2 linked regions of the Mariniflexile sp. TRM1-10 genome follow. The protein of the gene in region 1 interacts with the protein of each later gene in a pairwise test. Links are inferred from orthologs where the notes say so. Each region holds a gene or a part of one and is shown on either strand. Other genes may lie near its edges.

Region 1 (8,003 bases):
TCAGGGTGGGTATATCTTGAAATTAGTGACAATGGGCTTGGTATTGACATACAAAAGCACGGAAACAAATTATTCAAATTGCATAAAACATTTCATAAGCATCCTGAAGCCAAGGGTTTTGGACTATTCATCACTAAAACCCAAATAGATGCCATGGGGGGACATATAAAAGTAAAAAGCAAACCTGAAGAAGGGACAAAATTTACCATTAAACTATCAAAAGAAAAAACACTATGAACCAAGTACAAAATATATGCCTCGTGGACGATGATGATGTCTTCCATTTTATTACCAAAAAAGTAATAGAAAGAACCGATCTTGTGAAAAATATAAAGGTTTTCTATAATGGACGGGAAGCAATACACTTTTTGGAGTCATCTCTGTCCTTGATGGAAGCGTTGCCAGATGTCATATTACTTGACCTCAATATGCCCGTTATGGATGGTTGGGAGTTTCTTGAAGAATTCATTTCCCTAAAACCTAAATTAGAAAAGAAGATCCCCATCTACATCGTTTCTTCATCAAACGACCCTGCGGACATTATGAAGGCAAAATCAATAAGCGAAGTAACAGATTTTATTATCAAGCCGGTAACAGAAGCCAAATTTGTTGAAATGATTCAAGGTTTATAACGCGGTACTGACAAAGAATAAAAGCATAGTTGCCAACAAGCGTGACGATTATTTAATTGGTGATTTAGTATATAAAAAGATTATATGAAAAATTTTAATTGGACTTCATATACGAAGCGAATAGCCGTTAAGTCTACTTTGTCCAATATTTATGATGCTTGGACAAAAGGGTCAGAACTAGAACGATGGTTCTTGAAGAAAGTTGTTTTTTACAAACCAGACAATTCTTTATATGAGCCAGACAAGAATGTTGTTGAAAATATTCAATATACGTGGTATTGGTATTTGTATGATGAACCCATGAAAGGGAAGATAACAAATGTCAACGGTAAGAATTATATCCAATTTACTTTTGAAGGTGATTGTTTAGTGGATGTAAATCTTGAAGAAGTTGACGGATATATTGTTGTCACGCTAAAGCACCATAACATTCCATTAGATGATAATTCCAAACAGTATGTGCGGCTTGGTTGCTCAAACGGTTGGACTTTTTATTTAGCAAACTTAAAGTCCATATTTGAAGGTGGAATAGATTTAAGAAATAAGAATGAAAAGTTTCCCCCAATGATTAATAACTAGAAACGTAAGTTCGATTTATCCTTATCTAATAATCAATCATTTGTATTAACACTGTTTGGTCGAGCCTTTCGGAAGCTACGCTTTTATCTTCAAATAAAAATGTATTTTCATTTTCGATAATGCTCAAGATAAACTAAAGTCGAGACCTTATTTAAGGGTATCAAAGTCTAAAAACCTCTCGACTGCGCTCGAGGTGACAGAAATACTATTCTTTAATCAATAATTAGTATATCGTTTTATATCGAAGTTACGTTAGAAACAAAACCATTGATAAATATTTAAAAGAAAATGGAATATTTTACACTCGCTCGAGTAATACATATCTTGGCAGTAATTTTTTGGATTGGTGGTGTCGCTATGGTCACTACTGTATTAATTCCTGCCATCAGGAAGATGAAATCGAAAGAAGAACAAATACAAACATTTGAGCAGATTGAAGGGCGGTTTGCCATTCAAGCGAAAATAACAACTTTACTGACGGGAATAACAGGTTTTTATATGCTGTATGAACTCAATGCATGGAATAGATACTTGGATTATAAGTTTTGGTGGATACATGCCATGACATTGGTATGGATAATTTTTTCATTGATACTTTATGTCCTTGAGCCATTTATACTTCATAGGGTTTTTAAAAAATACGCGATTAAAAGTCCGGACGGAACTTTCGGTATCATACATAGGGTGCATTGGGTACTATTAATCCTTAGTCTTATTACAACCGCAGGAGCTGTAGCAGGAAGCCATGGTTGGTTTTGGATTAAATAAATACAACAAAACGCTTATAGCAGCCTCCATAATTGGAATTTTATATGGTTACTTGGTAAAATTTGTTTATTGGTCACATAAATAGTTAAAACTATGCACTTTAGTGCATTTCCCTTTTAGGTTCTAAAAATTTTTACCGCAAATTCGCAGATTACCTAAAATGTTAAAAATTTGCGAATCTGCGGTAAAATTTCACCGATTAATTTCGCAAACTAATCTTGCAGATTTAGTCTGCAAACAAAACTATGGACTTCAAGTCCATGGTTTATTTATCCTTTGCTTACATTGAGATGCAAAACTTGATGTTAGGCTAGGCTAAAAGCTTTTACCATTTTTCAGGAAATAGAAAAAGTCAAGATGCGTTCCATATACAATATAAATCCATACCGCTATAAAATGTTTTATTTTCGGGTTCTTTTATTTTTAATTTCAGATAGGGGCAAACCTTTCTCCCGTATATATGAACTGTTTTTCGGACTTCCGATGATTTGTGAAGAATAAACGCCTGAATGGCCAGAAAACAAATAAGCTGTGGAACAGGCCAACGCAATAAAAACCCCTGACTCTATTCCGAAAAGTTCTATGCCCATGACGGTACAAGCAATAGGTGTATTTGTTGCTCCTGCAAAAACCGCTACAAATCCCATTCCTGCAAGCAAACCCATGGGCAATGGAATAAACCAGATCAACACATTCCCTAAAGTTGCTCCTATATAAAACAAGGGGGTTACCTCGCCTCCTTTAAAACCGGCTCCAAGGGTGAATGATGTAAACAGGACTTTTAAAAGAAAATCGTAAGAATTAAGCTGGACGTCAAATGCATCAACAATGGTAGGTATTCCAAGCCCGATATATTTTGTGGTTCCCATAAAATAAATTGCAATAGCCAAAATGACCCCGCCAATTACAGGACGAAATGGAGGGTATTTAATGTTGTTTTTAAAAAGGTTGCTCCAAAAATGGGTTGATTTGGAAAAGAGCATTGCCACAAGACCAAAAATAATTCCTGCCAATAAGGACCACAACAGATTTATTGGTGTCATTTCAGCAACCGTACTAATATGGTAATGGGTATGTGAAACATTCCAAATTTCACAAAAATAATTGGCAAGAATCGCAGCCATAAAACTTGGAATGATAGCATCCAATCTTATCCTGCCCAAAATCAACACTTCCAATGCAAAAATCCCTCCTGCCAGTGGTGTTCCAAAAACGGATGCAAAACCTGCGCTTATACCTGCTATCAAAACAATTTTCCTATCTCGTTTTGACAATTTGAGAACCTTTGTAAACCTATCGGCAATTGCACCGCCAATTTGCACCGCTGTTCCTTCACGACCCGCAGAACCACCGAAAAAATGGGTTAAAATTGTGCCAAACAGAACAAGTGGAGCCATTCTAAAGGGAATTATTTTTTTGGGAGAATGGAATTCCTCCAGTAATAAATTATTGCCCTTTACAACACTATTTCCAAACAAATGATAAGATAAACCAATTATAAATCCACCAACGGGTAATAAAGCTATTATCCATAAATGGGATTCTCTCCAATTTGTTGCCCATTCTAAGCTTAATAGGAAAAAAGCAGAAATACTTCCTACAATGACGCCTAATATCAGGCAGATAAAAATCCATTTAAAAAGATATACTAAAGTGGGGATTTGTTCAAATGAGAATAAAAACTTCTTGATTTTTGTTTTGTCCATATTGTCTTAAATAAATGATTCTACAGTGGCATAAGCCATTAAAAGTAGATGTCATTAGCTCCAAATGGAACGGTTTAAGGCAGACCTCATTGCCAAATTTGAAATGCAAATATAAAATAAAAAAACGTTTTACAATACAGTAACCACAACACAAGACTTCTGAAACCATAAAAGGTCACAGATATAGCTCCTTTTTTAAGAAACTATTATAGGTGGTTACCTATATATAGGCATGACCTTGTTGCCCGATTCAACAGTTATTTCGCCTTAAAAAACGGAAAATAATAGGTGAATATATAATATAAACCCATAACAAAAGAGACGAATCTTTCGGTTCGCCTCTTTCGTTATTGAAAATTTTATTTTAATATATTATTGTGGTTTCGTAACAGAACTTCCGTCAAGGATAACCGCAGTTTGCGCAAGGGCTCTTCCAGTCATGGTTGCTCCCGTTTGTAATGTAATTCCTGTCATAGAAAGTAAATTGCCTTCAAAGTGTGATGTGGTTCCAAAAGTTGCTTCACCGGCTACTTGCCAGAAAATATTTTTAGCTTGAGCACCTCCTTCTAAGGTCATATTAATACCTGCACTCATGTTAAGGTCACCTGCAATCTGAAAGATCCAAACATCACTTGCTGTACCGGAAATAGTGATTGATGAAGGTATGGTCACCGAACTTGTCCATTTGTAAAGACCTGGCGAAAGTGTTTTTCCACCAATGTTTCCTGTAGCCAATTCAATAAAATCTGGTGAAGGTCTACCCGCTGCATCGTTATAGGCCGTAATCATATTTTCAACCGCTGTAGTCAAATTAACTGGGGTAGGGTCAGCCATGTCAGCCGCATATACTTTTCCTGTAATTTGTGCCGATGTCGCATATCCTGTGGCATTGGTTAATGCCAATCCAGTGACATAAGATGTTGCAGCAGGGCTTAACCCCAAATCACCAATAATGGTTGAGGTTGAAGAATTATTGATAGCCGTTTTGGCCAAAATAACATAATTTGCCGATGCACCAAGATTTACTGCGTCAAGAGTGGTTAAAGTACCTCCAGTTGTAAAATTCCAAACCATATCGGCAGCAATAGCTTTACCTGCAAGGTTTTTTACGTCTTCTGTTATAGTGGCTGTATAGATTTCACCTGCAGATAAATTATTTGATGGTGTAAAGGTTGCCACATTTCCAGAATAGTTAACTGATCCAGAAACATCCGTTGTTCCCTGTTTTACGATAAAACTGGAAGTCGTTATTGTTGACGCATCCATTGGCTCACTGAATGTTGCTGAAATAACTGCATTACGTGAAACACCCGCTGTATTATTAGTAGGATAAGTTTCATTAACTGTGACAGGCGGTGTATCATTATCATCTTTATTATCACAACTAGTGAATAAGATAACTGAGGCCATTACTACGAATGATAAAATGTTTCTAATTTTCATATTTTTTTTATTGTTTGTATGTGAAATATATCACGGGTCAAAGGTAGGCTCTTAATTAACGGAGGTGTTACACGATATTTTTAAATAGTTACATGTTTCTCACAATTTAGTTAATAAACCAACGCTTCCTAAACCAATTCAAACACCGTTAATAACTCCTAACAATTCCTTTTTAAAACCAACTTCTAAATTGTTATTTTGCACTCCTTAATTTAATAGGAACTAAGTGAAAGTCTGTATTGCCGAAAAACCAAGTGTAGCCCGCGAAATCGCCTCCGTTTTGGGTGCCAATACCAAACGGGATGGGTATTACGAGGGCAATGGCTATGCAGTAACGTATACCTTTGGGCATTTATGCACCTTAAAAGAACCGAACGATTATAAACCCTATTGGAAAAGTTGGGATTTAAATAACCTACCCATGCTTCCCGAAAAGTTTGAAACCAAAGTGGTGTCGAATTCAGGTATCCAAAAGCAGTTTAAAATCGTTAAAAGTTTATTTGATAAAGCCGAAGTGGTTATCAATTGCGGGGATGCGGGACAAGAAGGCGAGCTTATCCAGCGTTGGGTCATGAATGAGGCCAATTACAAAGGCGAAGTAAAACGCTTATGGATTTCATCATTAACCACCGAAGCCATAAAAGAAGGTTTTGAAAACTTAAAACCATCGGCAAACTACGATAATTTATACTATGCGGGCTTTTCCAGAGCCATCGGTGACTGGTTATTGGGTATGAATGCTACGCGTTTATACACCGTAAAACATGGAGGGTACAAACAAGTATTGTCTATTGGGCGTGTACAAACACCAACGTTGGCCATGGTGGTGAATCGTTTTAAAGAAATAGAAAACTTTAAGCCACAACCGTATTGGGAATTACAGACCATGTATCGTGAAACGCTTTTTAGCTATGAAGAAGGGCGTTTTTTAAAAAAGGAAGATGGTGAACTATTAGCCCATAAAGTAAAAGAAAGCGATTTTGAAATTGTATCTATTGAAAAAAAGAAAGGGAATGAATACGCACCCAAACTATTCGATTTAACAGGCTTGCAGGTATATTGTAATACTAAGTTTGGATTTTCAGCAGATGAAACGCTTAAAATAGCACAAACCTTATACGAACAAAAAGTAGTAACCTATCCCAGAGTAGATACCACCTTTTTACCCAATGATATTTACCCAAAAGTAACGGGCATTTTGCAAAAGTTGACCAATTACGCCTCCTTAACACAGCCACTTTTAGGAAAAAAGATAAAAAAATCCCCTAAGGTATTTAATGATAAAAAAGTCACCGATCACCATGCCATCATCCCCACAGGCATGCAAAGCAACTTGCAATATAACCAGCAGCAGGTATATGATATTATTGTAAAGCGTTTTATTGCGGTGTTTTATGATGATTGTTCGGTATCGAATACCACCGTGATAGGGAAAGCCGCTGAGGTCTCGTTTAAAACCACGGGAAAGGAAATTTTGGAAAAAGGTTGGCGTGTGGTATTTGAAGATTCCAATGCTAAAGAAAAAGAACCGGATATATTACCAACCTTTGTAAAAGGCGAAAAAGGGCCGCACGAACCCTCATTTCTAGAAAAGGAAACCAAGCCACCCAATCAGTTTACCGAAGCCTCGTTACTACGTGCTATGGAAACTGCAGGGAAAGAGGTGGACGATGATGAGTTACGCGATTTAATGAAAGAAAATGGTATTGGGCGTCCATCAACACGGGCCAATATTATTGAAACGCTTTTTAAACGCAAATACATCGTTAGAAACAAAAAACAGGTATTGCCAACCCAAACGGGTATCCAATTAATTGATACGATTCAAAATGATTTATTAAAATCGGCAGAACTAACAGGTACCTGGGAAAAGCAATTAAAAGATATTGAAAAAGGCGAATTTACTGCCGGTGCGTTTATAAACAACATGAAACGTATGGTTGACGCCTTGGTGTATGAGGTACGTAGCGAAACGACTCGCGCTAATATATCGCATGCGGCAACCGTGAAAAAACATAAAGCGACATCAGGGAATAAGAAAGTGGCGGGTATTTTGGCTGAGGTTTGCCCAAAATGTAAAAAAGCAACCATTATAAAAGGAAAATTGGCTTATGGTTGTGGTAATTATAAAGCAGGTTGCGATTTTGTATTGCCATTTACATTTGCCGATAAAAAAATATCGGAGAAGCAATATATAAGGTTGCTTCAAAAGGGCTCTACAGTCAATTTAAAAGACTTTAAGATAAGTACGGGTACCGTAGAGGGCTTATTGCGTTTTGATGAAAATTTCAAGCTTAAATTTGAACCTAAAAAAGCACCAAAGAAAGCGGAAGCAGCACCAGATGAGCTCACCTGCCCGAAATGTAAAAAAGGGACGGTTATTAAAGGAAATGCCGCTTATGGTTGTAGCGATTATAAATCGGGTTGCGATTTTAAAGTCACTTTTGATAGGGTTCGGGAAAAAATAAACGGACAAAAACCAACCAAAGAACTGGTTTATAGTATTTTGAATGGGACTGTCTAAAAGCGAACATCGTCATTTTATAATTTATAAACCTTATGGTTTTTTAAGTCAGTTTGCGAGTAACGATAGCAAACAGCAATCTAAAAAGTTCTTGGGGTTATTGCATGATTTTCCAGAAGGCATTATGCCCATTGGTAGGTTGGATGAAAAATCGGAAGGTTTGCTATTGCTTACAACCGATGGGAAAATGAGTGATTTTGTGAACAGCCAAAAAGTAGATAAAGAATATTACGCCCAAGTAAATGGTGATATCACACTTGAAGCAATTGAAAAACTATCGAACGGGGTGGAGATTGGTTTTAATGGCAAGAAATACCAAACGAAACCTTGTAAAGTTTTTAGGTTGGATGC
Region 2 (3,143 bases), 1.2 Mb from region 1 along the record:
AAATAAAGATTTTAGTAGTACATTTTTTATAAGTTAAGTTTTTTGTAGAATTAGACAACAAATAAACCCAAATGTTTGTTTTGGAAAATTAATATGTATTTTTACCATCTAAATAGGGAATACCATCTTAAATGGTATCAAATAAAACTTAATAAAAATGACAAACCTTATTACAACAACTTGGTTGGGAAACATGAAGTTTGAAAGCACCAATCCATCGGGACATAATTTGTTTATAGACGCAGGACCAGAAAATGGTGGAAATGGAGAAGGATATCGCCCAAAGGCATTAATGTTATCGGCTTTAGCAGGTTGTTCAGGCCTGGATGTGGCGTTGCTTATTAAAAAGATGAAATTGAATGTGGCTGATTTTAAAATAGATATAGAAGCAAATCTTACTGAAGAAGATCCGAAATATTATGATAAAGTAACTATGCATTTTCATTTTTATGGTGGAAATCTAAGTGAAAAGAAACTTCAAAGAGCAGTCGATTTATCGGTTGAAAAATATTGTGGTGTTATGGAAATGTTTCGACAGTTTTCAGAATTAACCATAGAAACCCATTTTCATAATAAATAATAAATAAAGTTCTAAATCAACCTTAAACTTTCAACCAAATAGATGCGTTGGACAATAAAACCCAAACCCGAATCTAAAAAAATTGAAGCTTTGCAAAAAGCACTTCAAGTAGATGAAGTGGTGGCTACATTATTAATACAGCGCGGTATTGAAACGTATGAAGATGCCAAAACTTTTTTTAGACCAAGTTTAGACGATTTGCACGATCCATATTTAATGAAAGATATGGATAAAGCCGTAGCCAGAATTGAAGAAGCCATGGCTAACCAAGAAAATATTCTGGTTTATGGTGATTACGATGTTGATGGGACAACCTCGGTGGCATTAATGGCATCCTATTTAAAGTCTAAACACAGCTTGGTTTATACCTATATTCCCAATAGATATGATGAAGGATACGGTATTTCATATAAAGGAATCAATTTCGCTTTAGAAAATAATTTCACGCTCATCATTGCCTTAGATTGTGGTATAAAATCGGTCGATAAAGTCGCTTACGCTAAAGAATTAGGAATTGATTTCATTATTTGCGACCATCACAGACCTGCCGATACCATACCACAAGCAACAGCGGTTTTAGATCCCAAAAGAGAAGATTGCACGTATCCTTATAAAGAATTATGTGGATGCGGGGTGGGTTTTAAATTAATTCAAGCCTTGGCCCAAAAAGACGGTTTGACCCCCGAGGATTTAATGGGGTATCTAGATTTGGTAGCAACCGCTATTGGCGCAGATATAGTGCCTATCGATGGTGAAAATAGAGTGTTAGCATATTTCGGGTTACAGGTAATTAATACCAATCCAAGGCCAGGAATAAAAGCTATTTTAAATCAAGTTGACAAAACAGAATTAACGATTACCGATGTAGTTTTTATTATAGCACCTCGAATTAATGCTGCAGGGCGTATGGAACACGGTAATTTTGCGGTAAGACTTTTAACAGAGGAAGATGGTGAATTGGCAGCTAAATACGCTTCAGAAATTAACAATTATAATCTCGATAGGCGTGAAAAAGACAAACAAATTACCGAAGAAGCTCTTAAACAAATTGAAGAGCAAGATGAGCAAAACCGAATTACTACTGTTGTTTACCATAAAGATTGGCATAAAGGCGTTATTGGTATTGTGGCTTCTAGATTAACCGAAACCTATTACAGACCCACATTGGTGTTTACAAAAAGTGGCGATAGACTAGCTGCTTCGGCACGTTCGGTGCGTGATTTTGATATTTATAACGCTTTAGAAGCGTGTAGCGAACATATTGAACAATTTGGTGGTCATAAATATGCTGCGGGCTTAACACTTTTGGAAGAGAATTACGAAGCCTTTAAACAAGCTTTTGAAGATGTCGTTTCAAAAACCATCGACAGAAATCTTTTAACGCCCGAAATTAAAATTGATGCTAAGATTGATTTGGAAAACATCACTCCAAAATTTTACAGGATTTTAAAACAGTTTGCACCTTTTGGTCCTAATAATATGACTCCTGTTTTTATGACCGACAATTTGGTTGATACTGGTTACGGAAAATGTGTAGGTGAAGACAAAACCCATTTAAGAATAACCGTTGCCCAACCACAATCTAAAAGTCTGGTAGCTATAGGTTTTGGAATGGGCGATAAATTCGATTTAATTTCAAATAAAAGAATATTTAAAGCCGTTTATTCTGTCGATGAAAACGAATGGCAGGGAAATGTGTCTTTGCAACTCAAATTAAGAGACATCAAATAATAAAGTATGGCTAAAACAGATCCTTATGCAGCACTTCGCTTTAAGGAATTCAACATCTTTTTATTAGTGCGTTTTGTGCTTGTTTTTGGCTGGTCTATGCAATTTATCGTCATAGAATGGGAAGTGTATAGTTTAACTAAAGATCCGTTATCGTTGGGTATTATTGGTCTAATGGAAATAATTCCAGCATTTACCATGGCTCTGTTTGCAGGCCATATTGTAGACCAGAAAGAAAAACGAAATCTGTTAGCGCTTTGCATAGCGGCTTTTTCTATAATTAGTTTTGGCCTGTTTTTACTCACATGGGATGCGGTTACAGGCAGTTGGGAAACTAAATCCGTACTGTATGGTATTTATGCTTTGGTGTTTTTTGGAGGGTTTTTGCGTTCGTTTTTTGGTCCCACCATATTCTCATTAGTGGCTTTAATAGTGCCTAAAAAAGTATATCCTAATGCTGCCACTTGGAATAGTTCTACATGGCAAATGGCATCGGTTTTAGGACCAGCGTTTGGAGGTTTTTTTATTAGTTGGATTGGTGTGCATTGGTCACTTTGCATCATTTTTGGGTTGATAGTTTTATCATTTATTATTTTATTACAGATAAAAAGAAAACCTATTTTAAACCCTAAAATAGGTGAGCCTGTTATTGAAAGTTTAAAAGAAGGGGTACGGTTTGTATTTAAAACAAAAGCCATTTTGGGCGCTATGACTTTAGATATGGTGGCGGTGTTATTTGGTGGTGCCATTGCACTCTTACCTATATTTGCACAGGATATATTGAAAGTTGGTAGCGAAGGTTTTGGTGTGTTGCGTGCTGCGCCTGCAGTTGGGG

The links. Proteins that work in one complex are often made in the same cells at the same time.
Region 2: the proteins of CJ739_RS12630 (region 1) and recJ interact in binary tests that used the Escherichia coli proteins (3 or more experiments, as listed by UniProt). The link is inferred for Mariniflexile sp. TRM1-10 from one-to-one orthologs.

The regions. Positions count from the first base shown.
Region 1 is NZ_CP022985.1:3,002,142-3,010,144, forward strand. What follows is about bases 5,040-8,003. They hold CJ739_RS12630 (type IA DNA topoisomerase), read left to right. Parts: upstream 5,040-5,354; coding sequence 5,355-7,652; downstream 7,653-8,003. Other genes in these bases: CJ739_RS12625 (ice-binding family protein), read right to left, coding at 5,040-5,128; CJ739_RS12635 (pseudouridine synthase), read left to right, coding at 7,639-8,003. In the rest of the region: CJ739_RS12600 (sensor histidine kinase), read left to right, coding at 1-237; CJ739_RS12605 (response regulator), read left to right, coding at 234-632; CJ739_RS12610 (SRPBCC family protein), read left to right, coding at 717-1,211; CJ739_RS12615 (hypothetical protein), read left to right, coding at 1,536-1,979; CJ739_RS12620 (voltage-gated chloride channel family protein), read right to left, coding at 2,381-3,685; more of CJ739_RS12625, read right to left, coding at 4,058-5,039.
Region 2 is NZ_CP022985.1:1,855,239-1,858,381, forward strand. The notes cover bases 1-2,966. They hold recJ (single-stranded-DNA-specific exonuclease RecJ), read left to right. Parts: upstream 1-622; coding sequence 623-2,311; downstream 2,312-2,966. Other genes in these bases: CJ739_RS08000 (OsmC family protein), read left to right, coding at 158-580; CJ739_RS08010 (MFS transporter), read left to right, coding at 2,318-2,966. In the rest of the region: more of CJ739_RS08010, read left to right, coding at 2,967-3,143. UniProt on the Escherichia coli protein: Single-stranded-DNA-specific exonuclease.